DNA from 4 places in the Bacillus sp. PK3-037 genome. Region 1 is predicted to be linked to each of the others. Evidence: predicted binding sites of a transcription regulator. Region 1 holds the regulator's gene; each other region holds the start of a gene.
The links. Region 1 encodes LexA, which represses DNA repair genes until DNA is damaged. Its sites were predicted from a motif close to CGAACATATGTTCG; they were not measured.
Positions count from the first base shown of each region.

Region 1 (7,822 bases):
ACTTCAAAAAATATCGTTTCCGCCTCGTAATCTCCGTTAGCTACAATTTCAATCATGTGTTCTTTCATCATAAAAGACGCTTGTCCCTTTGCTTTTGGGAGAGATAATCTATAAATATAATCCAGCTGTGTATAGTTTGTATTGTTCAAATTCATTTTTAACCGCTGATGCATATGTAAAATCGGAATGGGTTTTGTGATATATTGAATTTGTTTCTCTGTCATTTCATACTGCTGCCTCGTCAGGCTTGTCCAATGATAGTCTTGAAACAGCTCAAACATAACCGATTCCCGCCCGAAATAATGATTGGCAAATTCCTCTTTGATCAGGTACGTATAGTAGTGACGTTCCATCTTCTCATCCCCTTTTCCAGCAGCATTTCATTTGCATTCTATTATACAAAAGAAGAGAAGAAAGAATTGTCTATTACTGTTAAACAGCCAATACTATTTTTGTCGGATAAACAAGAAAAAGAGGATGATTTGACTCATCCCCTTTGAAAAAACTTATTTATTGATTAATGCTTTGACTCGATCCACAACATTTGCAACTGAGAAGCCGTATTCATTGATAATGGTTTCGCCAGGAGCGGAGGCGCCGAATTTGTCAATACCGAGCACGTCTCCTTCAAGCCCTGTGTATTTGCCCCAGCCAAATGATGAGCCCATTTCAATCGCAAGACGTTTTCTCACATCTGACGGAAGCACGGAGTTTTTGTATTCATCCGATTGTTTCTCAAAACGATCTACTGAAGGCATGCTGACGACAGAAACATCAATATTTTCTTTCGCCAATTCTGCCTGTGCTTCAATTGCCAGGCCAACCTCTGAGCCCGTTGCGATGAGAAGAGCGTCAGGTGTTTCGTTTTTAGACTTAGAAACAACATAAGCACCTTTTTCTACACCAGCCAATGCCTCTTCAGCTGTTTGGTCGATTGTAGGAAGGTTTTGACGTGTCAATACAAGCGCTGTTGGCTGATTTGTGCTCTGCACCGCAAGCTTCCAAGCCGCTGCTGTCTCATTACCGTCTGCAGGACGGATTAAAGAAAGGTTAGGCATTGCGCGTAATGAAGCAAGCTGCTCAACCGGCTCGTGAGTCGGTCCATCTTCACCGACCGCGATACTGTCGTGAGTAAAGACATATGTCACAGGAAGACCCATTAATGCTGCAAGGCGAATGGCCGGACGCAAGTAATCAGAGAAGACAAAGAATGTTCCGCCGAATACACGAAGTCCGCCGTGAAGCGCCATACCATTTAAGGCTGCACCCATAGCAAATTCGCGAACACCAAACCAGAAATTTTTGCCTGAGTAATCAAGCGCTGTATAATCACCGGAATTTTTAATAGTCGTTTTGTTTGACCCTGCTAAGTCTGCAGAACCGCCGACAAAGAACGGAATTTTATTCGCAAGACCGTTCAGAACTTCACCTGAAGAGGCACGGGATGCCAGACTGCTTCCTTTTTCATAAACAGGCACCTCTTGATCCCAGTCTTTCGGAAGTTCTCCTTTGATAGCCAGCTCAAGCTGTTCAGCGAGTTCCGGATAAATTTCTTTATATTTAGCGAATTGGTCATTCCATTCCTGTTCCTTTTTCTCGCCGGATTCTTTTACTGTTTTTGCGAAATGCTCATATACTTCTGACGGGACGTAGAAATCTTTTTCATACGTCCATGCGTAAGCTTCTTTTGTTAATTTACTTTCTTCTTTGCCAAGCGGAGCACCGTGAACACCGGAAGTGCCGGCACGATTAGGCGAACCGAATCCGATTGTCGTTTTCACTTCAATTAATGTAGGTTTCTTATCATTTTGGCGTGCTTTTTCGATAGCCGCTGTTAATTCTTCAATATTGTTTCCATCCTCAACGTAAAGAACTTCCCAATTCATCGCCTCGAAACGCTGTTTCACGTTTTCAGAGAATGAACGATCCAGATCTCCGTCCAATGAGATGTCATTAGAATCGTATAATACGATCAGACGGCCAAGCTGAAGATGGCCTGCAAGTGAAGCGGCTTCAGAAGAAATACCTTCCATTAAATCGCCGTCACCGCAAATGCTGTATGTATAGTGATCGACTACATTGAATGAATCGCGGTTGTAAGTTTCGGCTAAATGGCGTTCTGCGATAGCCATTCCGACCGCCATTGCGATTCCTTGTCCAAGCGGCCCTGTTGTTGCATCAACACCTGCTGTATGTCCGAATTCCGGATGCCCCGGTGTTTTGCTGCCCCACTGGCGGAATCCCTTAAGGTCTTCAATGCTGAGATCATACCCGCTTAAATGAAGCATGCTGTATAAAAGTGCTGATCCGTGTCCCGCAGATAAAACAAAACGATCGCGGTTAAACCACCCAGGGTTTGCCGGATTTACCTTCATAAATTTTGTCCATAGCGTATATGCCATTGGCGCTGCCCCCATAGGCATACCAGGGTGACCAGAGTTTGCTTTTTCAATAGCGTCTATTGATAGTGTGCGAATGGTAGCAACTGATTTCTTTTCAATTGTATCCATAAAAATCCCCTTCCTTATATGTTGTACCCTTTCATCATAAATGTCTGACGACTTTTTCTCAACTGTTTCAGCTTAAATTTGAGAGAAACATGATACATTTTGTCACCTGAAGAAAGCGCTGTTGTTTGTAGTATATACAAAAGAGGAATACGATATTGCCGTATTCCTCTTATATTAGTGAAGTCTGTTATTATTTTTTTCTCTCTTTAACTTTTCAGGTGTTACGTCATTGCCTTCAGGATCAATGATTTTTACACTTTTTAATGTGTTTTTCATAGAAGAACGAAATCCTTTTAGGTACTCTTGACGGAGCTTTTGCTGTTCAGCTTTTTCTTCTTCTGTAATAACGCCAGCTTTAGCTTTTGCGGCAAGTTCATTGATTCTGGCAATTTTTTCGTTTGAAATCATGATAAACTCCTTTATTGCATTTTGTCTATATACTACTAAAACAAGAGGAGTTTTACAACTGATTCACTCGCCTGTCTGCTCATTCTCTATGTATTCCTGAAAACGCCGATGGACTGTCGCCTTTGACACATCATAGCCAAAACCTCTCAACGTAGCCGCGATTTCAGCAAACGTCAGTTTATTCGCCCTCAACCGGACAATCTCCGAGATCGGAACTTCTATTCTTTCTTTTCCGCTATTTTCATGCTGGTTTTTCAGGTTCTTTTGTGGCTTAAAACCATTTTTCACTGCGCGTTTCATTCCGCGTTTAATTTTCATGTTGTGGATTTTCCGCTGGTATTCCTCCACAATGCTGACGATTTCCAGCACCATAGAGTCAGCCTCTGATAACTCCAGCTCACCTCTGTGTGCGGTCGTATATACTTTCACACCTTCCCTGTAAATACAATGAAGAAGTGCAATTTTCGCGTTTCCCCGGCCGAGTCTTGTTTCATCCTGAACTAAAATCACGTCAATATTTGAATTCTTGATATGATCAAGCAAATCAAATACACCATCCCGGTCCATTTCATATCCGCTGGCTTTTTCAGAAATCACTTTGACGACTTCCATGCCGTTCTCGGCAGCAATGGCCGTAAGCTCCTCCTCCTGCCGCTTTAATGAGGTTTCTTGCTGTTCTTTATTTGTGCTTACTCGGGCATAAATGAGTGCTTTCACCTTTCTACCTTTCCTCTCTATTTAACAGTAGCCAGTTCGTATGCAGCCGGGTGTTCCTTTTTTAATGGAATCACCAATTCATCCCCAGGCTGAATCTCAGACGTCTGGAGATTATTTTTTTCAGCTACCCATTCAACAAAATCACTTTTATTTATCTTTTTTGAGTCATCCACCTGATCAGCGAGCGACCAGAGCGTATCCCCAGACTGAACTTTTATTTTAACATATTGATTAAGCTCCTGGTCGCTGCTTGTATATGACAACAGAAGGATAACCACGCTTAGAATCACAGTGAACAGGCCGACAAAAATAATAGATTCTTTATTCATGATAACAACCTCCGACAAGAATGTTTGTTCGCTTTTTTTATAATTTCAGTATATACGAACAAATGTTTCTGTCAATTGTTTTTTTCGAACCTATGTTTGTACTGTCAGGAAAATCATGCTATAATCTATTTAAAATCGACGTTTAGAGGTGCAAAAAATGACGAAGCTATCAAAAAGGCAACTTGATATCCTCCGTTTTATTAAAACAGAGGTTAAATCAAAAGGATATCCGCCTTCGGTTAGAGAGATCGGAGAGGCTGTCGGCCTTGCGTCCAGTTCTACTGTCCACGGCCATTTGGCCCGTTTGGAAACAAAAGGGCTGATTAGACGCGATCCGACAAAACCAAGAGCGATAGAAATTCTGGATGAAGAAGTAGAGATTCCAAAAAGCCAAGTCGTTAATGTTCCGGTAATCGGAAAAGTAACGGCGGGCTCGCCTATTACGGCGGTTGAAAACATTGAAGAATACTTCCCGCTTCCTGATCGTATGGTTCCTCCGGACGAGCATGTGTTTATGCTGGAGATCATGGGTGACAGTATGATTGACGCAGGTATACTTGATAAGGACTATGTTATTGTTAAACAGCAAAACACGGCGAATAACGGTGAAATCGTAGTGGCGATGACAGAAGATGATGAAGCTACGGTAAAACGTTTCTATAAAGAGGATACACACATTCGCTTACAGCCTGAAAATCCAACCATGGCTCCGATCATACTGCAGAATGTCAGCATATTAGGAAAAGTAATTGGTGTGTTCAGAACTGTCCATTAAACTATTGAGCTATCAGTTACAAAGAATAAACCCCCTCTTCCTTTGCGGAGTGGGGGTTTTGTTTTTAAAAAAAGCAGGCTCGCCCTGGCTTAGGTGCGAACCTGAATAGGAGGAAAAAGAACATCATGTTTACACCATAATTATCCATCATTTAATTGTTGAAGTCAAGAAATTTTCTTTCCTTAACGAAACTTTTAAAAAAAAGTGCTGTTTAACAAATTAGACGTTCTCTTCTTATAAATGTTTCGAATTTTGGACGTGAAAAGATGAGTTATACTCTGCTCTTTTATATTGAGCGTGGCAAAAGTAAATATACTGAAAATTTAGTACATAGTTTATTTAGTTAATTTATTCCGCAAAAAAAAGCTCACTTCTTTTCAAAAATGTGAGCTTCAATCAAAATTAAAATATTCTACACCATAGCGGCCTTTTACCTGAACACTTGCACAGTCTTCTGAATGCTCTTCAGCTAATATTCGATACCGGTGATAAGGTTCAATGGAAACCTTATCTTGAGCGCTAAAGTCAAACCAATTACCGGTGAATTGTTTTGTGCTTAACGTAGTATAATCCCCTGCAAGTCCCATTCGCTGAAGCTTAATGTCAACTGAACAAGTGTTCACTCCTAATATCGTAAATTGGTATCCTAAAAAATAATCCATTGCCGATACATCACTAATGTTTTCTACATAAAACGCTTTTGTTCCGTCATTTAGAATAAAGTCGGTTTTATGCTCAAACTGTGAAGTTGCTGCATGAATGGTCCCGGTTCCAAAAACACATAGTAAAACAGCTGTCATGAGCAATATTTTATTTCTCAACTGCAATCCCCCTCCTTCACCATATATTAACCCCAGAAGATAAATATGTATATCCCCTGTTACTCTGTTTCCCGTACTTTTTCAATCGTAAAAATCCATGTGGGTTTTAGCTTGCTTATAATATTGAAGCCTGTCTTGAAGAGTTCCTGTATGGAATTCAAATTTATGGCCGTCAGGATCAGTGAAATAAATTGATTTTCGATCACGTTCATCTCGTTCTCTCCCAGGCAACATAGTAACATGAAGGTTTTTTAATTTTGCGGATATTTCTTCAAACTTGCTTTCCTCAATTGTAAAAGCGATATGGGTATAAGAAGCGTTAATATCATTTCTGGGAATGTCACGCTCTTCGTTGAGAGCCAGCCATATGCCGTTTAAATCAAAATATGCAGTGCTTCTTCCTTTAACAAGCAGTTTAGCATTAAAGACATTTTGATAAAACTCGATTGAAGTCAGTAAATCAGAAACAGAAAATAACAAGTGATTGATCCCTTTGATCTCCACTGCGTCTCCTCCTTAGTATTTAAAAATAGATGATTAAAAACCAGTGAATAATTGATTATTTTAACAGAATCTCACCCCACCCCTTGTGTACGGACATTGAAGCCAGAAAGTTTCAAACGACCAGCAAAAAATACCAGTGTAAACAAAAGCAATATGTTCAAAATAAACCATATTACTTCAGAAGGGAATGACCATTATGAATGGCTACGGCCTTCATGAAACGTTGGAATTGCACGAATTGCTTACGTTTAAGAATCTTTGTTTGACAAAATCTTCAACCATGACGGGACTTGTACAAGATGAAGAATTAAAGAGTATTCTTGAGCAGGATGCTCAAAAAACAAAACAGCAGGTTGCGCGTTTGCAGGAATTGCTGTCAGTGAGAGGTGAACAAGCGTGAATGAGTTCTTTCAAAAATTAGCTGGAATGGGCAGCATGACCGAACAAGTGATCGCAACGGATTTTTTAATATCGGCAAAGACAGGCGTTAGAAATATTGCAGCTGCCATCACAGAATCTTCTTCCCCAGAAGTCAGAGAAACGCTGCAGCAATATTTACATGACGCGATGAATACCCATGAACAAATTTTTCATTATATGGCTGCAAAGGGTTTTTATCATTCTAAAGATTTAACTCAGCAAATAAGTGTCGATCTTGAGGCTGCAGATACCGCTAAAGATTTGCCACAAATATAGGTGATCAAATGAAACATATTATCGCTCTTGCTTCTAAGACAGCTTTAACTCTTGCCCTATTGTATGTGATTTTGGATAGAGTTTACCATGCTTCCTTTTTAAGTGTGCTGTTTATTGCATTTTTCTTAAGCTTTGTAACATACCTTTCCGGTGACATCCTGATCTTGCCGAGAACCAGCAATATGACAGCTTCACTGGCTGACTTCGGACTTTCACTCGTTATTCTTTGGGTCTTTCTTGAAACGCAAACTAGAAACGGTTTCTCACCGTTTGCAGCCGCTCTGATTGCATCTGTCTGCCTTACAGTTTTTGAATATTTTTTTCACCGGTATTTACTGAAAAATGTGCTGGATGAAACATTCCGAAACGAACTGACTGTCAAAGACAACACTTTGCAATATCAAACTGAGGCATCAGATGAATTGTTTCCTGAAGCCAATGATCAGAAGGACGAAAAATAAGGAGGCGCAAAGCCTCCTTATTTTAATAACTGTTTTCTATGAAATGGGTCATCACTTCTGTAAAATCATAAAACCTCTCATTTTGAGTCACGGATCTGCTTTTTAAAGAAAAGATGCCAAACAAAGATTCTCTGAAACCTGTACTCATCTCTAACTGGATGCTCAAACCGGTTTTTGATTTATTCGCTATATTGTTTGGACTTACGCCTGCATGCGGATGATCCGTACCAAGCAATTGAGCCGGAAAACCGGCTTTTTGCAGTTTTGAAACTAATTCTGCCGCTCTTGATCGGTCTGTTCCGCCGATTTGTATCAGTTGGTCCTCTCCTGCATATCCATGCAATGAAATAACATACTCATGACTTGCTACAAGCTTGAGTGCCTGAGGCTCATCAAAATGTGTGCTTGTTATATGCAGTACTGAATTTCCAGACGTCTTCAAACCTTCAAACAAATACATGGAATATTCTTTGCTGAGCTCTCTCGCCAATTCACTTGTGCCGCCTTCAATACCTCCTCCGTGAATAGCTACAACAAGCACAGAGCTGCCGGTTTCTTTTGTGGCAATGTTATAATCTGAAGGATCTTCGTGATTCTTTAA
Region 1 is NZ_CP096408.1:2,146,630-2,154,451, forward strand. It holds gene sirA (sporulation inhibitor of replication protein SirA) at 1-353, opposite strand, end outside; gene tkt (transketolase) at 507-2,510, opposite strand; gene M1D69_RS11160 (DUF896 domain-containing protein) at 2,685-2,918, opposite strand; gene M1D69_RS11165 (YneB family resolvase-like protein) at 2,982-3,635, opposite strand; gene yneA (cell division suppressor protein YneA) at 3,653-3,964, opposite strand; gene lexA (transcriptional repressor LexA) at 4,122-4,739, shown strand; gene M1D69_RS11180 (hypothetical protein) at 5,132-5,560, opposite strand; gene fosM (FosM family fosfomycin resistance protein) at 5,642-6,064, opposite strand; gene M1D69_RS11190 (DUF892 family protein) at 6,261-6,464, shown strand; gene M1D69_RS11195 (spore coat protein) at 6,461-6,760, shown strand; gene M1D69_RS11200 (YndM family protein) at 6,769-7,221, shown strand; gene M1D69_RS11205 (poly-gamma-glutamate hydrolase family protein) at 7,244-7,822, opposite strand, start outside.

Region 2 (7,822 bases), 1.4 Mb from region 1:
ATCTTTTTCTGTTTTTCTGAAAGAAGACAAGCCGAAAGTAAGAAAAATCAATCTTAAAGATATTGAACCTGTTACAGATAATGAAGAAAACTACATTGTTTACCCCTTTTTTCCCTACAATCCTGAAACAAAGTTTGAAATTTATGTTGTCGATCTGAAACCGGGATGCATACATGAAGCAAAAACACATTTAGGAGAAGAATACATTTTAATCAAAGAAGGCGAGTTAACCGTCAATCTGCAGGATCAGGAGCATTCGCTAGTACCAGGAGACGCCATGCAGTTTACGGGATCCACGCCGCACAGCTACATCAATTCATCACAGAAAACGGCCAGCTTTTTTCTGCTGATGTTTTATCCTGAGCCGCAAGGATAACAAGAACCTCCCACCTTATATGTTGGGAGGTTTTTAAATGTGCAAATGGCTTGCAAATTGAAATCAATCGTTGTATATTAATTGACGTGTCAATCATTGATATATCAATTATTTTTTGACAAGAAAGAAGGGATGGGTTTTGGCATCATTTTGTTCTGAGGAAGCCGAGATTTTATATCAGCTGCAAGGCGTGAACAAAGTGATTGGCGTGAAGTTCGAGGCATGCACGGGCATCAGCCAATCTCGTTTGGAATTGCTGACATTGCTTTATCATGCGGATGAGATCAGTCAAAGCGACCTTCAAAAGAAAGTCAATATCGACAGCGCGGCCGTCACAAGACACCTAAAACAGCTTGAAGCCAAAGGCATGGTATCAAGACGGCGCAAGCCCGAAGACAACCGGATTACCCTTGTGCGGTTAACAGATCAAGGAAGAAAACGAATCGAGTCTTCTAAGAAAGAAAAGGAGCGTTTCATGAAGGAAATGCTCGCAAATGTAAGTGCTGAAGAGCGCCGCGTGCTTATTAATGTGCTTGGGCGCATGCGAAACAATATAGATAATATCGAAGCTTAAAAGGAGTGTATCAACATGATCAAAACAAACGATTTTATGGAAATTATGAAAGGACGCCGTTCCATTCGCAATTATGATCCGGCATTGAAAATCAGCAAAGAAGAGATGACAGAAATCCTAGAGGAAGCCACAACTGCGCCATCCTCTGTCAACGCGCAGCCATGGCGTTTTCTCGTCATCGACAGCCCGGAAGGAAAAGAGAAGCTCGCCCCGCTGGCAAGCTTTAACCAAACACAGGTCACAACTTCATCTGCCGTCATCGCTGTTTTTGCAGACATGAACAATGCAGACTACTTAGAAGAAATTTATTCAAAAGCCGTGGAGCTCGGTTACATGCCGCAGGAGGTAAAAGACAGACAAATCGCTGCCCTCACTGCTCATTTTGAAAAGCTTCCGGCACAGGTGAACCGTGAAACGATCCTGATTGACGGCGGCCTTGTTTCTATGCAGCTTATGCTGACTGCACGCGCGCACGGCTATGACACAAACCCGATCGGCGGCTACGATAAAGAAAACATCGCGGAAGCCTTCGGATTAGACAAAGAGCGTTATGTGCCTGTTATGCTTCTTTCCATCGGAAAAGCTGCGGACGAAGGATACGCTTCCTACCGTCTGCCGATTGATACTATTGCAGAATGGAAATAAAACAAAGCTCCCAAGAATGACTCTTGGGAGCTTTTTCATTTTAAATAAATCCGCCGTTCACCCGGATCGTCTGGCCTGTGATCCATTGGGATTGTTCGCTCGTTATAAATTCAATCACATTTACGATATCTTCCGGTACCGCATGAATGGTGATTTGTTTTACGGCTAATTCTTTGGCAAGCTGACGGGTGAATTGCCCAAGCGCCTTTTGTTCCCGCATATGATGTATGTCAGAAACATTTGACCGACAACAAATGCAGAAAAGTTGTTGATTCTCCCCTTTTCCTTCATTGCTTACTGACAGGCGAAACGTGCCTTTTACATTTACAAAAAAGAGTGATGAACAAATGAATTGTCACCACTCTTTTTTTCTATTCTTTATTTTTCTTTCTGCCAAACGGCCACCAGTTTCCTTCTCCAAATGTCACAATGATTGCCGGCATCAAGAGCGGAAGAATGACAAGGCCGTACAGGAGCAGCCCGATAATGATGACACTTGCCACCTGCATCAGCGTATTAACGCCTGATGTCATCATCGCCGCGAATGTACCGGCCAAAATAATAGCCGCGGTGATGATGACAGAGCCCATTTTGCTCATTGACCTGATGACACCTTGATGAATGCCAAGCTGAACCTCTTCTTTAAAGCGGTCAAGCAAGAAGATCGAGTAATCTACCCCTAACGCGATCAATATAACAAAACTGAAAAACGGTACCGCCCAGCTGACTCCATCATTGCCCAAGATATTCACAAAAATCAATTCCGTCATTGAAATCGAAGTGTAATACGTAAGCAGCAGTGAAGCGATCATATAAATCGGCATCACCATTGACCGGAACAAGACGGTCAATACGATAAACAGCCCGAGAATCATGATGACCATCGTTCTAGAGAAATCCGTTGTAGACAGCTCTTTTAAATCGGCATTGACGCTCGTTACCCCGCCGTAAACAATTTGAGTGTCCTCCAGAGGCGTGCCGCCGACTTCGCCGGCTACCGCTTTTTTGATCTGGTTTATGGTCGTAATCGCTTGTTCTGAATACGGGTTTGAATCCAAGACGACGCTTAATTGCACTCCCTTGCCGTCTGCAAAGGAATACCGATCAATTGATTTCTTAAAATCCTTATCTTTCAGGACTTGATCAGGAATAAAAATCCCTGTATCCCGAACGGTTGAGCTTTTGCTCATGTCCTCTAACATATCACTGGATGCCGTAATCCCGCCGGTGATTTTTGTCAGTCCATGATTTGCGCTCTTCACACCTTCGGCAAGCTGATTCAGGCTTTCTGTCAGCGTCCCGGCCTGTTTCTGCTGGCCTGAAAGCTGCTCGTTTGCTTGCTCAAGTCCGGTTTGAATTTGTCCAAGCTGTCCGCTGATTGCTGTGAGCTGCGGCACCGCCTGTGCGGTATTGCCGGTTTGAGAAAGCTGTTTGCTGACAAGCTGCAGCTGCTGATTGATTTTTCCCAAACCGTCAGCTGCATCTGACAGTGAGCCTCCGGAGCTGCCATTCGCGGCCGTTCCGGTTTGCCCAGACATTTGATTCAGCCCATCTTCAATATCCGTTAACCCGCTTTGGACATCAGCAATTCCCTTTACTGTCTTATCCAGTCCGTCTGACACAGAGCCTAGCTGTTTATCAATATATAAATCTTTGATTTTTTCACCCGTCGGCTGGGTAATGGTCATGACGGAATCAACATGTTCAACTTTCTCAATGGCTTTGCTGATATTTCCGAGATAAGGGATCGTCTCAGCGGTAGTGAGATCCTTGTCTCCTTTTATCACCACATTCACCGGAAATGCTTTTCCTTCACCAAACCCATGCTTAATGGCTTCAAGACCTTTGATGGATTTGTAATCGCTGCTGATTTCCGCCGTTGAATCGAATGAAATCTGGTCATCATAGGTCAAAATGAACGGAAGCGTGATGATGACTGTTATGACGAGAAACAGAAACGGACGGGCAACAGAATGTCTGCCGAGAAACGCCCACAATTTATTGTCACTGTGCGACAGCACTTTCTTAGACGGCCAAAAGAGCTTTTCACCGAGTGTCACCATAAATAAAGGCAGCAGAGTGAAGAGGATGATCATTAAAATGCCAACCCCGACAGCAACTCCCACAGCTGATTGGAAAATGGCAAACTTCGCAAAACCAAGGGCTGAAAACCCGATCAATACCGCAAACCCGCTGATAAACAATGTTTTTCCGCCTGTACGGTAAGCAATAAGGGTTGCCTCTTTTTTGTCATGCCCGTTTGCCAGTTCTTCACGGAAACGAGTCAGAAGAAGAATACAGTAATCTGTTCCAATCCCAAACAGGATGGCAACTAAAAAGGTTTGGGTAAATGTCGAAATAGGAAAATCAACATGATAAACTAAAATGCCCAGTATAGATTGACTGATTACATACGAGAAACCGACAATCACAATCGGGATAAAAGGCGTCACAACAGAGCGGAACACGATCAGCAGCAAGCCGATAATCAAACAGACTGTGATCACTTCCGTTTTCTTAAGCCCATCCTCTGAGCTGTGCGCAAAATCCTGATTGATAAGAGACGCTCCCGTAATATATGCCGTCAAATCATCGGGAACGATTTGATAAATATCATCAGCAATATTTTCCGCTTTCTTATCAGATCCGGTGATCGTTACGGGAATAAGAATGGTTTTCTTATCCTTTGAAATCAATTGATCTTTGATTTCTTTTTCACCTGTCAGCGGAGATGTTACCTCTTCAACACCATCAATCTTTTTGACGTTATCGATTATGCTGCGGAGCTGATCCTCTGTATCTTTATTTAGCGCACGATCTAATGTGAAGACAATGCTTATCGAATTATTGTTTTCTCCGGCTTTTTTCAGAATAGCATTTGCTTTTTCTGAAACGGAATCAGCCGGCAGCTGTGACTGCCCCTTTTGATTGGCCAGCTCCGTTAAGTTGGGAGAAAATAAACTCAATATAACAGTCAGCGCTAAGATAACCGCCGCAATGGCCCATTTGAATTTGACAATCGATTTCATTCCGTAAGATCCCCTCCTTTAAATTTGCTTTTTAGAATGGTAAATATGTCAATGAATGATTGTAAGTGCTCCTCATCTATATCGTGCATCAGCTCTTTGAGCGCGTGAAAGATAGCTGAATCCAATTCTTCGATAATGCTTTCACCGTTTTCTGAAATTTTGATTCGTTTCGTGCGTTTATCACTTTTTACCGGACAGTCATCCCACTCAACCAATCCCTTTTCCAGCAGCTTCTTCAATCGGTTAGAAATCGCGCTCTTATGCACGTTTTGATACATGGCCAGGCTGCCGGGAGAAGATGGGCCCTTGACTTTTAAAATTTTTAACAGGTCGGCCTGTTCTCTGGAGATGTGTTTGAATACATCCTGATCGACTTCATGATGTACAAACTCTGTACCTTCAAGTAAAACTTCTACGAAAAGATTGATCGCTTGGCATAGCTTCTGTTCATTCAACGTCTTTCCTCCTGCATTTTAGTTTACGCCCCTAAACTTTCGATCGATGCTACATAGTTTATCCCCCTAAACTATGTTCTGTCAATACATTTTATTCACAGAAAACTCCCTAAAGAATGTTTGTTCGTATACAATAGAAACGATAAACGCGAAAGGGGAAAATTCACATGTCTGATCTAGCATTACAATTGTATGAATATAACGTATGGGCTCATCAGCAAATATTTAATCGATTAAAAGAGCTTCCACAGGAGGTTTATCGTCAGGAGATCCAAAGTGTGTTCCCGTCAATATCCCATGTATTGTCCCATGTTTACCTTTCGGATCTCGGCTGGGCGGAGGTGTTTTCCGGAAAAAGTATGAACCATGCTTTAGCATTAGCTGAACAGCTTACAGAACAGACAGTGGCGAAGGAACTAGCGGAAATGGAAGCCTTGTTTCTAAAATTGTCCGAGCGATATACAGCTTTTTTCAAGCAAAAGGAACAGATCCATAAACCCCTTCAGATTGAAAATCCCGCCGGCGGAATCATGAAAACGACTGCTTCTGAACTGGTGCCGCATGTTGTAAATCACGGGACATATCACCGCGGCAACATAACAGCGATGCTGCGTCAGATAGGGTACGCATCTGCTCCGACTGATTATGGGCTATATCTGTATATGAAAAAAGCATAAAATGGCGTAATCAAAAGCGGCTCCCACTATTGAGCCGCTTTTTTCGTATCTTGTGATGAATCGATAAACCTTAAAATTTCCTTCCATATTTCCTGTATAGTAAAAAAGATAGAAATTTTAGTGTTATAATAGTATCTAAAAACATGTTTAAACAATTTTCAATGGAGGAACACACAAAGTGACAGACGACATGACGCAAGATCCTAATATAAATCAGCAGAAACTGTCGAGAGGCCTGAAAAACAGGCACATCCAGCTTATTGCGATCGGCGGAGCCATTGGGACAGGCCTGTTTCTCGGCTCGGGAAAATCGATACACTTTGCAGGACCGTCAATTTTATTTGCTTACATGATCACGGGGATCATTTGCTTTTTAATTATGAGATCGCTTGGAGAACTGCTGTTGTCTAATCTGAACTATCACTCTTTTGTTGATTTTGTTCAAGATTATTTAGGCGATATGGCCGCATTTATCACAGGCTGGACCTACTGGTTCTGCTGGATTTCAATCGCGATAGCCGATTTAACTGCGGTCGGGCTATATACCCAGTATTGGCTTCCCGGTGTGCCGCAATGGGTTCCGGGCTTAATCGCTCTTATTATTTTACTGATTATGAACCTGGCTACCGTCAAGCTGTTTGGAGAATTGGAATTCTGGTTTGCATTAATTAAAGTCATTGCCATCTTGGCGCTGATTGTGATCGGTCTTTTTATGATTTTCAAAGGCTTTTCCACAAGTTCAGGTGTTTCCAGTTTCTCAAATCTCTGGAGCCACGGAGGCATGTTCCCGAATGGAATACACGGGTTTATCCTCTCGTTCCAGATGGTTGTGTTTGCCTTTGTCGGCATTGAACTCGTCGGGCTTACAGCGGGTGAAACAGAAAATCCGGAAAAAGTCATCCCTAAGGCGATCAACAATATCCCTGTAAGGGTGCTGCTTTTCTATATTGGGGCGCTTCTTGTGATTATGAGCATCTATCCATGGGATGTCATCAATCCTAGCGAAAGCCCATTCGTACAGGTCTTTGTTGCAGTCGGCATCGTCGGTGCTGCAAGCATTATCAACTTTGTTGTATTAACGTCAGCTGCCTCAGCCTGCAACAGCGCTGTATTCAGTACAAGCCGCATGGTCTATTCACTGGCGAAAGACAAAAATGCGCCGGAATCAATGGCGAAACTGACACCGCGCAAGGTACCGAGAAACGCGTTGTTCTTTTCAGCTATCGTGATTTTAATAGGTGTCACATTGAACTACATCATGCCGGAAGGCGTATTTACCTTGATCACAAGTATTTCCACCGTATGTTTTATCTATATTTGGGGAATTACCGTTATCTGCCATATGAAATACCGTAAAACAAGACCTGAATTGGCGAAAGTAAACAAATTTAAGCTGCCGCTTTATCCATTTACGAATTACTTAATTTTGGCGTTCCTGGCGTTTGTCCTTGTTGTACTGGCATTAGCACAGGATACTCGGGTTTCCTTATTTGTTACACCGGTTTGGTTTATTTTGCTGATTGTGATTTATAAAGTAAGAAAATTAAAGCAGCAATAACCCTTTTAAGCTCCTGCCTCAGAAATGAGAGCAGGAGCTTTTTTGATGAAAATGACCTTTGCTTTCGAATTGAAAAATATGCTATATTGTTTGTAATAAATTGAGAAGGGATGATGGGTGGACAATGATTAACTAATCTTATTTTTAACGATTGAAATCGCATATTTCAAATCATAAAAAAATAGGATTAGTCTGCCCATTTTCTATATACGTACGCGCTATTTCTGAAGAATAGCTTATTTAATCATGGCAAAGGCACGGCTAATCCTTCCAAAACATTTGGGAGGATTTTTTTGTTCTCCCTTAAAGCGAGGGATATAGATGAAAGAACAATTAAAACTAATAAACGTCAGCTATGAAGTAAAGGATCTCACCGTTTTTAAAAACGTAAATGCCAGTGTTCAGCAAGGAGATATCATTGGGATTATCGGCAAAAACGGGGCTGGAAAATCGACGCTGCTTCACCTGATCAACAAGGACTTAACTCCGTCACAGGGACAAATCCAAT
Region 2 is NZ_CP096408.1:3,528,167-3,535,988, forward strand. It holds gene M1D69_RS18125 (helix-turn-helix domain-containing protein) at 1-376, shown strand, start outside; partial or broken gene M1D69_RS18130 (MarR family transcriptional regulator) at 458-950, shown strand; gene M1D69_RS18135 (nitroreductase family protein) at 966-1,595, shown strand; partial or broken gene M1D69_RS18140 (SDR family oxidoreductase) at 1,636-1,929, opposite strand; gene M1D69_RS18145 (MMPL family transporter) at 1,967-4,624, opposite strand; gene M1D69_RS18150 (MarR family transcriptional regulator) at 4,621-5,079, opposite strand; gene dinB (damage-inducible protein DinB) at 5,247-5,756, shown strand; gene M1D69_RS18160 (amino acid permease) at 5,935-7,314, shown strand; gene abc-f (ribosomal protection-like ABC-F family protein) at 7,636-7,822, shown strand, end outside.
Region 2: dinB (damage-inducible protein DinB) is a predicted target of LexA. The motif match lies at 5,193-5,206, and genes of this name have one in related genera.

Region 3 (7,822 bases), 1.5 Mb from region 1:
CCCAGTGACTATACAGTAACACAAGAATCCGTTTTAAAACTGATTCATGAACAAAAAAGAATGAACCGTGAAATGTTAGCCGAGCTTGAACAGATTCACGGACCTCTTCCCATCTCTCATGACATTCAATATATAAAAGTTCTTCTGGACAGCAGCAGCACTCATATTGTTCAAGATTTAATGAATGTGAGCCGGCAGCTGTATAAGAAGACGTTTTAATAAATACTGCAAAGAAAAGTGAAAACCCTCTGAAAAGAGGGTTTTAAGATGTTGCAGTTTCTTTCGCTTCCAAGAGTGACTTCATGCGTTTTTTGTCACGCTCCATAACAGGCTTCAAATAACGCCCTGTATACGACTCTTCGACTTCAGTGATTTCCTCCGGTGTTCCCGACGCGACAATGGTGCCGCCTCCGGCTCCGCCTTCGGGCCCCAGATCAACAATATAATCAGCCGTCTTGATGATATCAAGATTATGCTCAATGACAAGCACTGTATCCCCATTATCAACCAACCGCTGAAGCACGACTAGAAGTCTGGCGATATCGTCGACGTGCAGACCTGTTGTCGGTTCATCTAAAATGTACAGCGTGCGCCCGGTTGAGCGTTTATGCAGTTCGGATGCAAGTTTTACCCGCTGCGCTTCACCGCCCGACAAAGTAGTCGCCGGCTGGCCGAGCGTAATATAACCTAGACCAACATCGTGCAGGGTTTGAAGCTTGCGCTTAATTTTCGGGATATTTTCAAAGAAAGAAAGAGCATCTTCGACCGTCATATCAAGCACATCAGAAATGCTTTTTCCTTTGTACGTCACTTCAAGCGTTTCCCGGTTGTAGCGTTTGCCGTGGCACACTTCACATGGCACGTATACGTCAGGAAGAAAGTGCATTTCAATTTTTATAATCCCGTCACCGCGGCAGGCTTCACATCGGCCGCCCTTCACGTTAAAACTGAAACGGCCTTTTTTATAGCCGCGGACTTTCGCTTCATTTGTCTGTGCGAACACATCGCGAATATCATCAAAAACACCGGTGTATGTCGCAGGATTTGACCGCGGCGTTCTTCCGATCGGCGCCTGATCGATATCAATGACTTTGTCTAAATGTTCGAGGCCTTTGATTTCTTTATGGCTGCCCGGCTTCGCTTTTGCTTTATGAAGCTTTTGCGCTAATGCCTTGTGAAGTATTTCATTGACGAGGGTGCTTTTCCCCGATCCTGATACACCCGTAACCGCTGTAAACGTCCCTAGCGGAAACTTGGCATTTGCCTTTTTCAGATTGTTTTCTGAAGCGCCTTTAATCTCAATATAGCGGCCGTCCGGTTTTCTTCTTTCGGGAGGCAGCGGGATAAATTTCTTCCCTGATAAGTAGCTGCCGGTTAACGAATCTTGATCTGCCATGACTTCTTCCGGAGTCCCCGCGGAAATAACCTGTCCGCCGTGAATGCCGGCACCCGGGCCGATATCAATTAAATAATCCGCTGCCATCATCGTATCCTCATCATGTTCTACGACGATCAGTGTGTTCCCCAGGTCTCTCATGTTTTTCAGCGCGCTGATTAAACGGTCGTTATCACGCTGGTGGAGACCAATTGATGGCTCATCTAAAATATAAAGCACACCGGATAACCGCGAACCGATTTGAGTGGCCAGCCTGATCCGCTGCGCCTCTCCCCCGGACAATGTTCCCGCTGCCCGGCTCAGTGTCAGATAATCAAGTCCGACTTTATCCAGAAAGCTTAAACGCTCTACAATTTCCCGGAAAATCAGATCGGCAATCTTCATATCCTTTTCAGAAAGAGTAAGGTCTTTGAAGAAATCAAGGGCATTTCCGACAGAAAGCTCGGTAATTTTTCCGATGTGACGTCCGTCGACCAGTACCGCAAGCGCCTCTTTCTTTAACCGATACCCTTTGCAAGTCGGACAAGCCTTTTGGGACATATATTGCTCCATCTGCTCACGGATGAAATCCGAGCCTGTCTCCTTGTAGCGTCTTTCAATGTTGCGCAATACGCCTTCAAATTGGATTTCACCTTCGCGTATTTGCCCGAAATCATTTTCGTAACGGAAATAAATCAGGTCATCTCCGCTTCCATAAAGGACTTTATCCAGCTGATGCTTCGGCAGATCCTTTACCGGCACATCCATATCAATGCCGTAATGGGTGCAGACCGCTTCAAGAAGCTGCGGATAATATTGTGAGCTGATCGGCGTCCAAGGGGCAATTGCATTCTCTTTCAATGACAAGTCTTGGTTGGGAATAACAAGATCTGCATCAACTTCGAGCTTCATACCGAGACCGTCACACGTTGGACACGCTCCGAATGGGCTGTTGAATGAAAAAAGCCGCGGCTCAAGTTCACCGATTGAAAATCCGCAATGCGGACAGGCATGATGCTCACTGAACATTAGCTCTTCCTCACCGATTACATCAATCATGACACGCCCTTCACCTAATCGAAGCGCTGTCTCCAATGAATCCGACAGACGGGCTGCTACGCCTTCTTTTACCACAATCCGGTCAATGACAACCTCAATTGAATGTTTTTTATTCTTTTCTAATTCGATCTCATCAGAGAGCTCGGCCATCTCGCCGTCAATTCTGACTCTGACATAGCCTTGTTTTCTGATCTGCTCAAGCACCTTTACATGAGCGCCTTTTCTGCCGGACACAATCGGCGCCAGCACCTGAAGCTTCGTCCGCTCCGGATATTCCAAAATCCTGTCCACCATCTGCTCAATGGTCTGTGACGTGATTTCGATTCCGTGCTCCGGGCAATGCGGCTTTCCTACTCTCGCATACAAAAGACGCAGATAATCATAAATTTCCGTTACCGTACCGACAGTAGATCTCGGGTTTCGACTCGTTGTTTTCTGGTCAATGCTGATGGCAGGAGAAAGCCCTTCAATCGCATCGACATCAGGCTTATCCATTTGCCCTAAAAACTGGCGGGCATAGGCGGATAACGACTCAACATATCGTCTCTGTCCTTCTGCATATATGGTATCAAAGGCAAGGGAGGATTTCCCTGATCCAGACAGTCCTGTAACAACAACAAGCTGATCTCTCGGAATGGTCACATCAATATTTTTCAGGTTGTGCGCCCTTGCTCCCTTCACCTCAATCCGATCCATAGCCATTCTTTCATCATCCTTCCGCTTTTAGCTCTAAAAGTAAATCGCGAAGCTCCGCGGCTCTTTCAAAGTCAAGCGCCTTGGCGGCTTCCTTCATTTCGTGCTCCATTTGTTCGACGACTTTTTGACGCTCTTTCTTCGTCATTTTCGACAGCTTCGGCGCAGCTTTTGTTTTATACTCCGCTTTGTCCTCAGCAGCCACAGTCGCACGAATCACGTCACGAATTTCTTTATTAATCGTTTGCGGCGTAATACCGTGCTCTTCGTTAAACCGCTCCTGCTGCTCGCGACGGCGTTTCGTTTCATTAATTGCAATTTCCATAGACTTCGTCATTTTATCGGCGTACATGATGACACGGCCTTCCGCGTTCCTCGCCGCCCGTCCGATCGTCTGAATAAGCGAACGCTCCGAACGCAGGAAGCCTTCCTTATCCGCATCCAAAATCGCAACCAGGGATACTTCCGGAATATCAAGCCCCTCTCTCAGGAGGTTAATGCCAATGAGCACATCATGCTTGCCGAGACGCAAATCACGGATAATTTCGATCCGTTCAAGCGTCTTAATTTCTGAATGCAGATAATTAACTTTGATGCCGATTTCTTTTAAATAATCGGTCAGGTCCTCTGACATCTTCTTCGTCAAAGTCGTCACAAGCACCCGTTCATTCCGTTCAACTCTCGCATGAATTTCACCGATTAAATCATCAATCTGCCCTTCAATCGGCCGCACGTCAATAAGCGGGTCAAGAAGCCCTGTCGGACGGATGATCTGCTCTATCATTTCATCGGTATGCTCAATCTCATATGGCCCTGGTGTTGCTGACACATAGACGATATTGTGCATATGCTTTTCAAATTCTTCAAAACGGAGCGGGCGGTTATCAAGCGCTGACGGAAGACGGAATCCGTGATCCACAAGCACCTGCTTTCTCGCCTGGTCTCCGTTAAACATGCCGCGCACCTGAGGAATCGTCACGTGCGACTCATCCACCACAATCATAAAATCGTCAGGAAAATAATCGAGAAGCGTATACGGCGTTGAACCCGGCGGGCGAAGCGTCAAATGTCTTGAATAGTTCTCAATGCCGGAGCAGAAGCCCATTTCCCGCATCATTTCAAGATCATATCTCGTCCGCTGCTCTAAGCGCTGCGCTTCCAGAAGCTTGCCGTTTTCATGCATGACCTTCAGCTGCTCCTCAAGCTCCTTCTCGATATTTTGAATCGCTTTTTCCATTTTTTCGGCCCGCGTAACGAAGTGGGATGCCGGGAAAATCGCGATATGTTCACGGTCGCCTAAAATTTCTCCGGTCAGGGCGTCCACTTCCCTGATCCGTTCAATTTCATCTCCGAAAAACTCGACTCTTACACAGTGTTCATCACGGGATGCCGGGAAAATTTCCACTACATCTCCGCGCACACGAAACGTACCGCGCTGAAAATCAATATCGTTGCGGGCATATTGAATGTCAACAAGCTTTCTAAGCAGCTCGTTGCGCTCAATTTCCATTTCAGGACGCAATGACACAACCATTTCACGGTATTCTTCAGGCGAACCGAGACCGTAAATACAAGACACACTTGCAATGATAATCACATCTCTCCGTTCAAACAGAGACGATGTAGCGGAGTGTCTGAGTTTATCAATTTCATCATTAATGCTGGCATCTTTCTCTATAAATGTATCCGTTTGAGGCACATACGCCTCCGGCTGATAATAATCATAGTAGCTGACAAAATACTCGACAGCGTTGTTCGGAAAAAATTCCTTAAACTCGCTGTAAAGCTGTCCGGCAAGGGTTTTGTTATGGGCAATGACGAGTGTCGGCTTATTGACTTCTTTAATCAAATTGGACACCGTAAATGTTTTGCCCGTTCCTGTTGCACCCAGCAGAGTCTGATGCTTCTTGCCCTCCTGAATGCCTTTGACAAGCTTTTCAATGGCTTTCGGCTGATCTCCCTGGGGCTGGTATTTTGAGACTAACTCAAAGCGATCTTTCACAAATAAGCCTCCGTTTCTTTAACGAAATCTTCCTATAGATATAGTAACACAATGGAAAGCAAAATCACCAAAAATACGAACTAAAGTTCGGTGGTTTTTTATTTCCAGCTATTTTCATGTATAAAAAACCTGCTTTTAAAACGTAAAAGCAGGAATTCATCTTTATATTCATTATGTCCGGTTTATTCTTCTTTTTTCTCAGCAGCTTTTTTGGCCATGTAAAGTCCGCCGGCCACAAGAGAGACAACATCTAATCCTACAATAAAATACGTTTCTGTATAGCCTTTTAAATAAGAAGCAAACAGCAATGCAGCTGTAAGAGCGATCGCCACGTAATGGTTAAAGGTCACTCTCGTAAATAGGACGACAAGCATAAAAGGGAAAAATATTGCAAAAACGGCTTTTGTAATCACAAAAACCCTCCTCAGGGATTCTTCATCTGATTTGATTATAGTAAAAAATGAAGAATCGGACAATCGTGCAATGGTTCCCTCTTTATACACCATACCCTTTTTCAGTTCAATTCAATCATCGTGCCCTGCCGCAAAACTCTCTTCTTATAGATAGACAGATGCCTCGTCCGAGTTTTTGCAAGACCCAAATCCAGCTATTCAACCCGGACAGAATACATGTTCATCATAAAATAATAGATCACCGGCAGGCGGTCAAATATAAAGAAAAATTGATTTAGGTGTCTGAATGGGAGCTGAAACTGTACTGATTGTCAAATCAACAGGAAGATAGGTATTAAGTCTCGTTTAATAAAGGAAGTTTGGCCAACAGTGATCTGAAAGCTCAGTGAAACGATTTGCGAATACGAAAAAATAAGCAAACAGACCCGCTTCAGTTTTATTTTTCATGATCATCTAACTAACTTAAATATTCATTTTATTTAGGACTTTTTGCGTTTGACAGCATTTTCCTTTAAACCTACAATTGAGTGATAGTGTTCACTATCATTTTTTGAACATTGGCTCCCAAAAATAAAAGATAGAGAGAAAAATACTAAGGAAAGAGGGGTTTTAAACATGTACTCTGTGTTATTTCGCCAAGCTGAAGAATCCAGTCAGCTGGCTGGAGCAAAAGGCATGAATTTGATTAAACTGACCAAACACGGACTTCCTGTCCCAGATGGGTTTATCATTCAAACGAATGCTCTCTCCCGTTTTATGGAGGATAATCAGCTTCATGATTCAAGCGAAAGTAGCGAAAATGCCATTATTGCCGGAGCATTTTCAGATGAGCTAAAGAATGACCTGACGAGCTCCTTTTACGAGCTGAGAGAATCATATCGTTCCGTGGCCGTCCGCTCTTCATCAGCTTCAGAAGATTTAGAGGGCGCTTCATTCGCCGGTCAATATGAAACCTATTTAAATATAAAAACAGAAGAAGAATTTCTGGCTAAGGTGAAAGAATGCTGGGCCTCCTTTTTCTCAGGCAGGGTCAGCCGCTATAAGAAGAAAATGAACAATCAAATCGCAGAGCCGTTAATGGGTGTTGTGGTGCAGGGCCTGATCAATTCAGAAATATCGGGTGTGATTTTCAGCCAAAATCCCGTTACCCATGATGATAGAGAGTTATTAATCAGCGCCAGCTACGGCCTGGGAGAAGCGGTCGTATCAGGAAGTGTCACTCCTGACACGTATATCGTTCATAAAGCTTCATTTGAGATTCAGAAAGAAATGGGTTTAAAAGAGATCTATATGGAGTCCGCAGCAGAAGGCATTGCCGAAAAAGAAACGAGTGAAGACATGCGCAGCCGTTTTTGCCTTACAGATGAACAGGTAATTGAGCTGACTGAAATCACCAAAAAAACCGAAGACCTATACGGATATCCTGTTGATTTAGAATTCGGGATCGCTGCTCATCAAGTATACCTTCTGCAGGCCCGCCCAATTACAACCATTGAACAGGACAAAAAAGCGGCAGAAGAAGAACGCAGCTTCATGATTACAGACGCTGATATGAATGATTTCTGGCTCAACATGGAGTCAAATATTGAAGGTCCGGTGAGTCCGTTATTTTCATCGTTCATTGTGCCAGCATTGGAATACGGCTTGAAGAAGAGCATGCAAAAGTTCCCGATTGGCGTAGTTGTTGACGAAGTAAAACTTTATCGCGGGCACATTTATTCCAAAAACCAAGGCGGACAGCAGCCACCTTCTGAAGACTGCGGCAAAGAGCTTTTTCCGATATTATCGGAGCGTATGTATGACATCATCAATCACACATACCTCCCGTTTTACAGGAAGCTGGATCAACTCGCACAAACGGAACACACTCCGGAAAGTGCGCTGGAGGCCTTTAAAAAACTGAAGGCCTTTTATCTCACGGCCTATGAGGAACACTTCAATATCGTTTTCCCGCAAATTCTGTTGACGAACAAACTGCAAGCAATGTATCAAAACATTCAGGGTGAAGCTGAAAACTCACATTTTTATGAAATGCTGACAGGAGTCATGAACAAATCGCTGGAAACAGACCGCCGCCTATGGCAATTCTCCGTTGAAACACGAGAAAATCCGAGTCTGACAGCCATTTTTGAGCATACCGAGCCCCAACAGCTGCAGAAGACATTAGAACAAATCGACGAGGGCAGACGTTTCCTGCAAAAAGTCAATGCATTTTTACAGGAATACGGATGGAGATCTGTAAAAAGCCACGATCTGATTGAACAGACTTGGACAGAGAAT
Region 3 is NZ_CP096408.1:666,980-674,801, reverse strand. It holds gene M1D69_RS03495 (hypothetical protein) at 1-219, shown strand, start outside; gene uvrA (excinuclease ABC subunit UvrA) at 263-3,136, opposite strand; gene uvrB (excinuclease ABC subunit UvrB) at 3,144-5,129, opposite strand; gene M1D69_RS03480 (DUF2198 family protein) at 5,312-5,542, opposite strand; gene M1D69_RS03475 (PEP/pyruvate-binding domain-containing protein) at 6,158-7,822, shown strand, end outside.
Region 3: uvrB (excinuclease ABC subunit UvrB) is a predicted target of LexA. The motif match lies at 5,206-5,219, and genes of this name have one in related genera.

Region 4 (7,822 bases), 720 kb from region 1:
TTGCCGGCTTGACGAGCGTTTCCCACCTGTCACCGGCTTCCTGTTTCAGCAAAAGCAGTTCTACTTTTGCCCCCGTATCCTCTTTTGTTCCGAATAACCGAGCAGGCAAAACGCGGGTATTGTTCAGCACGAGACAATCCCCTTCTTTAAAGAAACTGATAATCTGTTTAAACGAGCTGTCTGTCAGCTCTCCTGTATGTTTATCAAGCACCATCAGCCTTGAAGCGTCACGCTGTTCCAATGGCACCTGTGCAATTAAACGTTCCGGTAGTTCAAAATCAAATAAATCAACTTTCATAATTTCACCTTTATTCTAGTCTTTTGTTATTTCATTCTGCCGAAAAGATTAAGCAAGATTGATAATACCACACTTATGATAATACAAGTGACAACCGGGAAGAAAAACGTCACATTTCCTTTTTTCACAAAAATATCTCCCGGCATCTTGCCGACAAAATGCAAAACCGCTCCGATAATAAGCAAAACAGCACCAAGAATCATAATGATCTTAGGAAATTCAATCATATCGGGGAGCCTCCATTTGAAAATGATGATAAACGGCCGGTGTGACGATCCTTCCCCGCGGCGTTCTCTGGATAAAACCGATTTGCAGGAGATACGGTTCGTACACATCTTCAATCGTATGCGGTTCTTCGCCGATCGTGGCTGAAATCGTATCAAGCCCCACCGGACCGCCGTTAAATTTTTCGATCATTCCCATCAGCAGCTTGTGATCAATGTGATCCAAGCCAAGACGGTCGACTTGAAGCCGCTCCAAAGCGTCCTGAGAAATCTCTTCTGTAATCCGGCTGTCGCCTAACACCTGTGCAAAATCCCGGACCCTTCTCAGCAGGCGGTTGGCCACCCGCGGCGTTCCTCTTGATCTTCTGGCAATCTCAAGCGCTGACGGCTGATCAATTTCAACCTCAAACACATCAGCCGTTCTCGTAACAATATCAGCAAGCTCTTCTTGTGTATAATACTCAAGCCGCGACATGACGCCGAATCGATCTCTTAACGGCGCCGTCAAAAGCCCTACTCTTGTCGTGGCGCCGACCAGTGTAAAAGGCGGAAGATCAAGACGGACTGAACGGGCAGAAGGCCCTTTTCCAATGACAATATCAAGACAAAAATCTTCCATTGCCGGATATAGCACCTCTTCAATCGATCTGTGCAGCCTATGTATCTCATCGATAAATAATACATCACCCGGCTCGAGCGCCGTTAAGATCGCAGCCAAATCACCCGGCCTTTCAATCGCAGGTCCCGAAGTCGTCCGCAACTCCACTCCCATTTCGTTGGCAACGATGGAAGCAAGCGTCGTTTTTCCAAGCCCTGGCGGACCGTATAAAAGAACATGATCAAGCGTTTCCTGTCTCATTTTTGCGGCATCTATAAAAACACGCAAATTCTCTTTTACCTTATGCTGCCCGATGTATTGAACCAGGCGCTGAGGCCTCAGGCTTTGCTCTATCACTGATTCATGGTTGTCTGCTTCACTTGAGACGAGCCGTTCATCCATGAACATCACCTTACTTCAATAGTTTTTGTAATGCTTTTTTTACGTACTGGTCTGTTGTCAGACCAATATCCTCTTTTAAGTGAGGAAGTACCTTTTTGATTTCTTTTTCGGCATAACCAAGTACCCTGAGGGCCTCAAGTGCTTCTTCAAGCGCCGTTTCTGCCGTTTGTTTTTCAAGTCTTTCTTCATGATTGAACAGATTTTCAATCATTTCAGGCACAACGTCAGCCAGCTTTCCTTTTAAATCAAGGATAATCTGGCGAGCAGTTTTTTTGCCGACACCCGGAAACTTGACTAAAAAGGCTTCATCTTCATTTTCAATGGCTTGAATGACCGCTCCCGGGTCACCTGATCCCAAAATAGCGAGCGCCCCTTTTGGACCGATTCCGGTCACATTTAACAGCTTTGTAAAGAGCGCTTTTTCCTCCCTTGTTGAAAAGCCGTATAGTAAAAACGCATCTTCTCTTACATGATGGTACGTAAAAATGGTTTCTTGACTTCTCTCCTTATATATAAACGGATTTGGCGTAAAAATCTGATAGCCGATGCCGCCGTTTTCTATCACAATATATTGGGGAGATACATAATCAATCGTCCCTTTAACAAATTCGATCACGAAAATTCACCTCTTTGACTGTTCTTCATTGTACCATAAAAACAGGCAAAGGCTTAAAGAAAAGTTAACATATGTTCGCTTCTCATTCATTGTTCCACGAAAAAAAAGACATGAGCACATGTCTTCAATCAGCAGTGGTCACCCGCTGTACGTCTTGATATGTTCTATGACATCCTCAAACTCCGCTTTCGTCCGAAACGGAATGCCTTTTTCGAGATTTTTTTGCATATGGCTCTCCAGTCTTTCTAAGTCAATTTGAAAAAAAGATTGAATCGGTTCAGAATCCGACTCCGGCCGTCCATGAAAAGTGGAAATTACTCCGCTGTCAGAAACGCCGATATACCCATTCACCTTGCTGAGCGGAGAAATATCGTCAACCTGCTTCCGAAATAGAACGTACCCATTTTTATGTTCGACAAGCGTCCATCCCGCATAATCCGCCCAAAAATCATCCATGGAAAGCACTTTTTCACGCTTATGCTCGATGCTGACCTCTCCATCCAAATACACTTTTTCAAGCTGCACATGCACTTGCAGCGGTTCATAGTGCTCCACTTCCGCCCCTGACGCGCGGGGAGCACCCATTAGAAAAGCTGCGGCTGAGCAAAAAATCCCCAGCAACAGATACGCAGTGCTAAATCGTTTCACCCTTTACACCTCTTTGCACACGTTTATGACTAGTCTGACCAAAGAGGCTACTGCTTAACCGTTTCCTCAAAATTTGTTTGCACATTTTTCCTGACAAGCCGTTCCTCTGGATACATATCGGCGCGCCGTTCTGAAATCGTCAGAAATTGTGTCAGGAAAGCACTGAGAAAATATAATGCCGCAAAAATCCATATCACGCCGCCTGCGCCGAGCGGGCCGATAAAAAGGCTCACGATGCCGGGAGCAATAAAAGCGCACAGACCCGATCCCAGATTTAACACAGACATGGCAGCACCTTTGTTATCAGGCGCAAGCGTCGGCAAAAGCGCGCTTAATGGAACATATCCGGCCAGTGCCGCACCGTAGCAGCAGGCAATCATCATCAGCACCCAGTACTGATGCCCGATCAATTGCGGCGTATAATAGAGCGCCAGTGTAAAAATGCCGCAGCCGACACCGCCAAACCACATGACAGTATTGCGCCAGCCCAGTTTGTCTCCGACCGCGCCGAAAATGATGTTAAATACAATGTTGACAAAAAACAGCGTCCCCCAAATTTGCAGCCATTCTGAAACAGAATAGCCGTAACGCGCCAAATAGGTCGGAAGAAATATCGCAAATCCGAATTGTCCGAGAGCATTAATTGTCTTGACTACGCCGCCGATGCCGACTTTAGGATTTTCAAACATAATTGTAAACGCCTTCGACAGCTCTTTCCATTTCGGCTGATCTTGTTTATGTACAGGCATAAATTTATCTTTATTAAAAAACAGTGCGAGAACTCCGCCTGCTGCCACAAATAGTAAAGCGCTCCAAAGCGTATTGATTTCTCCAATCGCCGGAACCGCATAGCTCGAATAAAACGGCCCAAGCACGTTCAGGCCGCACGTAAACATAAACCAAAACCAGCCGACGGCTTTACCAAGGATTTGCTGAGAGGTGCTGTATGATACCCATACAAGAAACGAGTATGCAAACAGCGGGTATCCCAAGCCCCTGAGCGCGTAGCTGCCCAAGAGAGCCGGATAGTACATATGAGGAATCGCCCAGCCGATAAAAGCAACCGAACCGAGGATAAAAGCCAGTAAACCGACCGTCATCGTCTTCCTTGGCCCCCAAGTCTGGACAAAGGTTCCAGATAACCAAGCCGAAATCGTGACAGCAATGCCATACACCGTAAACAGCGAAGCAGATTGCTGCATACTGAGACCGTGATCAACTAGAAAAGGAGACAGCCATCCTTGCTCAAGTCCGTCTCCAACCATAAAGATGACCACACCAATATAACCCCAAATCATATGAGAAGGAATTCCGATTTTGTTCAAAGCATTTCCTTTAGCATGTGCTGTTTTCATGATTTCCACCGCCTACTTTTTATAAAGTATCAATGGAATGTATATACCCAGGCTTGCTGCATTGTAATCCCTTTATCTGAATATTAAAAAATAATTTTTTCAGTATGTTCAATGCTGACAGGCATGCCTAAAGCGAGCGACTGCTGAGCCGCCCTTGCTATTCGTTCCGCCTGTAAGCCGTCATCGCCGGTGCAGGCAGTCTCCCGATTGGTTTTGATCGCATCTGCAAACTGAAGAATTTCTTCTGTGTAGGCTTCCTTATAACGTTCAAGAAAAAAGAAATACGGTTTATCCTTCATGACAAAGTCAGCGGTTGACACTTCTACCGTCGTGGGCCTGCTGTTGTCCGCTGCTGCCGAGCCTTTCGTGCCGAAAACCTCGACCCGCTGGTCATATCCGTACACAGCTTGACGGCTGTTGTCTATCACACCCATGGCACCGTTTGCAAATGTCAAGGTCATGACAGCCGTATCAATGTCCCCCAGCTCTGCAAAGGACGGATTCACCAAAGCAGCTCCTTTTGCATACACTTCCGTCACTTCACTTCCCATGATGTATCTCGCCATATCAAAATCATGAATCGACATATCGATAAATAAGCCGCCTGATGTGCGGACATAATCAACATTCGGCGGTTCTGGATCCCGTGATGTAATTTTCAATAAATGAGGTGTGCCGATTTCACCATTTGAGACAATGGTTTTGATTTTCTTAAAATGAGGGTCGAAACGGCGGTTAAATCCGACTTGCAGCTTAACCCCATGTTTCCGCACGGCCGCAAGTGCCTCCTTCGTTTCATCGGGAGAAAAACTGATTGGTTTTTCACAAAAAATATGTTTTTTCGCCTCAGCCGCTTCTCTGATGATTTGCGCATGTGTGTTTGTTGGCGAACAGATAAAAACAGCGTCAATATCAGGATCAAGCAATAAATCTCTATAGTCAGCGGTTATGTATTCAATGTGGTGACTGGCGGCCCAATCCTGCAAACAGCTTGCAGAAATATCAGAAACCGCTTTTATTTTCATATGAGGAATCCGATGTATATTTTGAACATGAAGTTTGCCGATGCGCCCTGCACCGATCATTCCTGTCACCATCTGTTTCGTCATAGCGTGTTCCCCCTTGATAGTTTACGAAAGCGCTTTATTTAAAATTAATAGTATCCCATTTGTAAGCGCTTTTCAAGGAGGGGAATAAACGTTTTCATGTCTCTTTTATCACAATCAAAGCTTATAGGTAGCCTTCTTTCCCAAGACCAGATACACTATATTTAGGCTCTTTTTCCTGAACAGTTTTGGATTTTCCTATAAACAACTGCATAAAATAGAGCAAAGAAGGTGAATGAAATGCTGACAAAAGCAGAGGCACTGGCCCATTCAGTCATATACCGCCAAAACAGCAGATTTGATAAAGTCAAAGAGAAACCCGAGGAATTAACATTGATCGGTAAGGGACGAAGCGCCTATGTGTTCGCCATAACCGAAGGTGACCGGAAAATGGCGCTGAAGGTATTTTTTCCGGAGTATCAAGCGACAGCCGTCAAAGAAGCAGCGATTTATGAAAAATTAGCCGGATCCGCATTCTACCCTGACATTTATGAAACTGGTGATTCATTTATTTTAATGGAATATATTAAAGGCGATACCTTTTACAACTGCCTGAAAAAAGGTATCGCGATCAGCGACGATATGATTCAGCAGGTAGAGGACGCACTTTCTGACGCCCGTGCAGCCGGCCTCAACCCGTCAGACATTCATTTGCGTAATCTGATTCTGACAGAATCCGGAGCAGTGCGGGTCATTGATGTTGCGAGATTTGAACAGACGAAAACGTGCACGCAGTGGGACGATTTAAAAACGGCGTATCATACGCTTTATAAAAAGCCGATTTTCCCGAAAAAAATCCCGGGCTTTTGGCTTGAGGTCATTGCTTTTTTATATAAAAAAGATTGGTTTCAGAAGCACTTTGCACAACGGAAAAGAAAATATTCTTCATAAAAAAAGGCAGCCGCATATGCGGCTGCCTTTATCATTTTATTTTACTTTTTGACAGCAGAAATTAATTTCATTTGTTCAGGCGACAGCTTGATGCAATACCCTCTCACACTCAAATAAACCGCTTCTGAGTTCTTTTCGCTGGAATGACAATATGTGTTTTCCATTTCTGTCTCCCCCACCCTTTATCTATTTTCTTTTATCATACCTGCGCTTTATTGAGGAAATTTTAAAGAAATGTAAAGATCGTATAAAATCCGTGATATGGTAAAATGAGAGAAAAAAAGGAGAAAGTCACATCAAAACACGCAGTACAGTCCTTCTTATAATATTCTCATGTCTTCTGTTCTTCGGCGGTGCCGTCTATTGGATGTTTTTTTCACTGAAAAATGTTCCGAAAGGCAGCCTCGTACAATCAGTGGAATCGCCTGACGGAAGCTATACGCTAAACACTTATGTATCCAAAAATACCTTAAGCTCAGATGCCGCCAGAGGCGAACTCGTGAATGAAAAAACACTTGTCAAAAAAACAATCTATTGGAATTATCCTGACAGCAGACCATCTATAAAATGGTTGAACAACAATACAGTAAAAATCGGCAACCAGACTTTACATCTCGCTATCGATGAAACTTATGATTGGCGGAAGGATGATCATTGGATTCGTGAGGAACCGCCTCAAGCATCAGTGAGATGAGATAATGAAAGATCCTTATCGCTTTGCCTTTTATATACGCAATGGCAGAGCTTGGTTATTTATTTCTCAAAGACTGTTTCACAATTGGTGTCCACATACCTTTATAACCAGAAGCGCGGCGTACTTCATACGCCGCGCTTTTTTACCCCATTCTCCCCTCTCATGATCATTACACGTTATATAATGTGACAGATTGATTGTAAAAATAGTTCAATTAACCCAAAATCCTCTTTATAAAGCAATCGAAACGACGTGAGGAGGAAGCTTGATGGCAGATTTTGTTGCTAGTTTAAACGCGGTCTTATGGAGTACACCCGTCATTTATACTTTATTAGGAATTGGATTGATCTTTTCTATTGTGACCCGTTTTTTACAAATCAGACACATCAAGGAAATGATTGTGCTGATGTTTCAAGGCAAGAGCTCAGAGGCAGGGGTATCTTCGTTTCAAGCATTATCAATCGCGCTGTCCGGCAGGGTGGGGACCGGAAATATTGCAGGTGTGGCAACAGCAATTGCGTTCGGCGGACCCGGCGCGGTGTTCTGGATGTGGGCCATTGCTTTTATCGGTGCTTCAAGCGCCTTTGTTGAATCTACTCTTGCCCAAATTTATAAAGTGAAACAAGGCGGCCAATATCGAGGCGGACCCGCTTATTATATAGAAAAAGGATTAGGCATTAAATGGTTTGCTGTTTTATTTGCGGCTGCGGCCCTTATTGCAATGGCTCTCCTTATGCCAGGGGTCCAGTCCAACTCCATTGCGACGGGCGTCCAAAATGCATTCGGCATCTCTCCTGCCATTACTGGCTGTTTTCTTGTTCTCTTATTAGGTTTTATCATTTTCGGAGGTGTGAAACGCATCGCCAGTGCCGCACAAATGATTGTCCCGTTTATGGCAGTCGGATACATTCTGCTCTCTCTGATCATCATTGTGATGAATATTTCTGAACTGCCTGCTGTCATTTCTTTGATTTTCAGAAGCGCTTTCGC
Region 4 is NZ_CP096408.1:1,430,657-1,438,478, reverse strand. It holds gene queA (tRNA preQ1(34) S-adenosylmethionine ribosyltransferase-isomerase QueA) at 1-298, opposite strand, end outside; gene M1D69_RS07355 (DUF2905 domain-containing protein) at 325-525, opposite strand; gene ruvB (Holliday junction branch migration DNA helicase RuvB) at 518-1,522, opposite strand; gene ruvA (Holliday junction branch migration protein RuvA) at 1,533-2,138, opposite strand; gene M1D69_RS07340 (intercompartmental signaling factor BofC) at 2,277-2,786, opposite strand; gene M1D69_RS07335 (RbtT/DalT/CsbX family MFS transporter) at 2,834-4,141, opposite strand; gene iolG (inositol 2-dehydrogenase) at 4,225-5,250, opposite strand; gene M1D69_RS07325 (phosphotransferase) at 5,488-6,138, shown strand; gene M1D69_RS07320 (hypothetical protein) at 6,180-6,302, opposite strand; gene M1D69_RS07315 (DUF5412 family protein) at 6,506-6,832, shown strand; gene M1D69_RS07310 (alanine/glycine:cation symporter family protein) at 7,101-7,822, shown strand, end outside.
Region 4: ruvA (Holliday junction branch migration protein RuvA) is a predicted target of LexA. The motif match lies at 2,203-2,216, and genes of this name have one in related genera.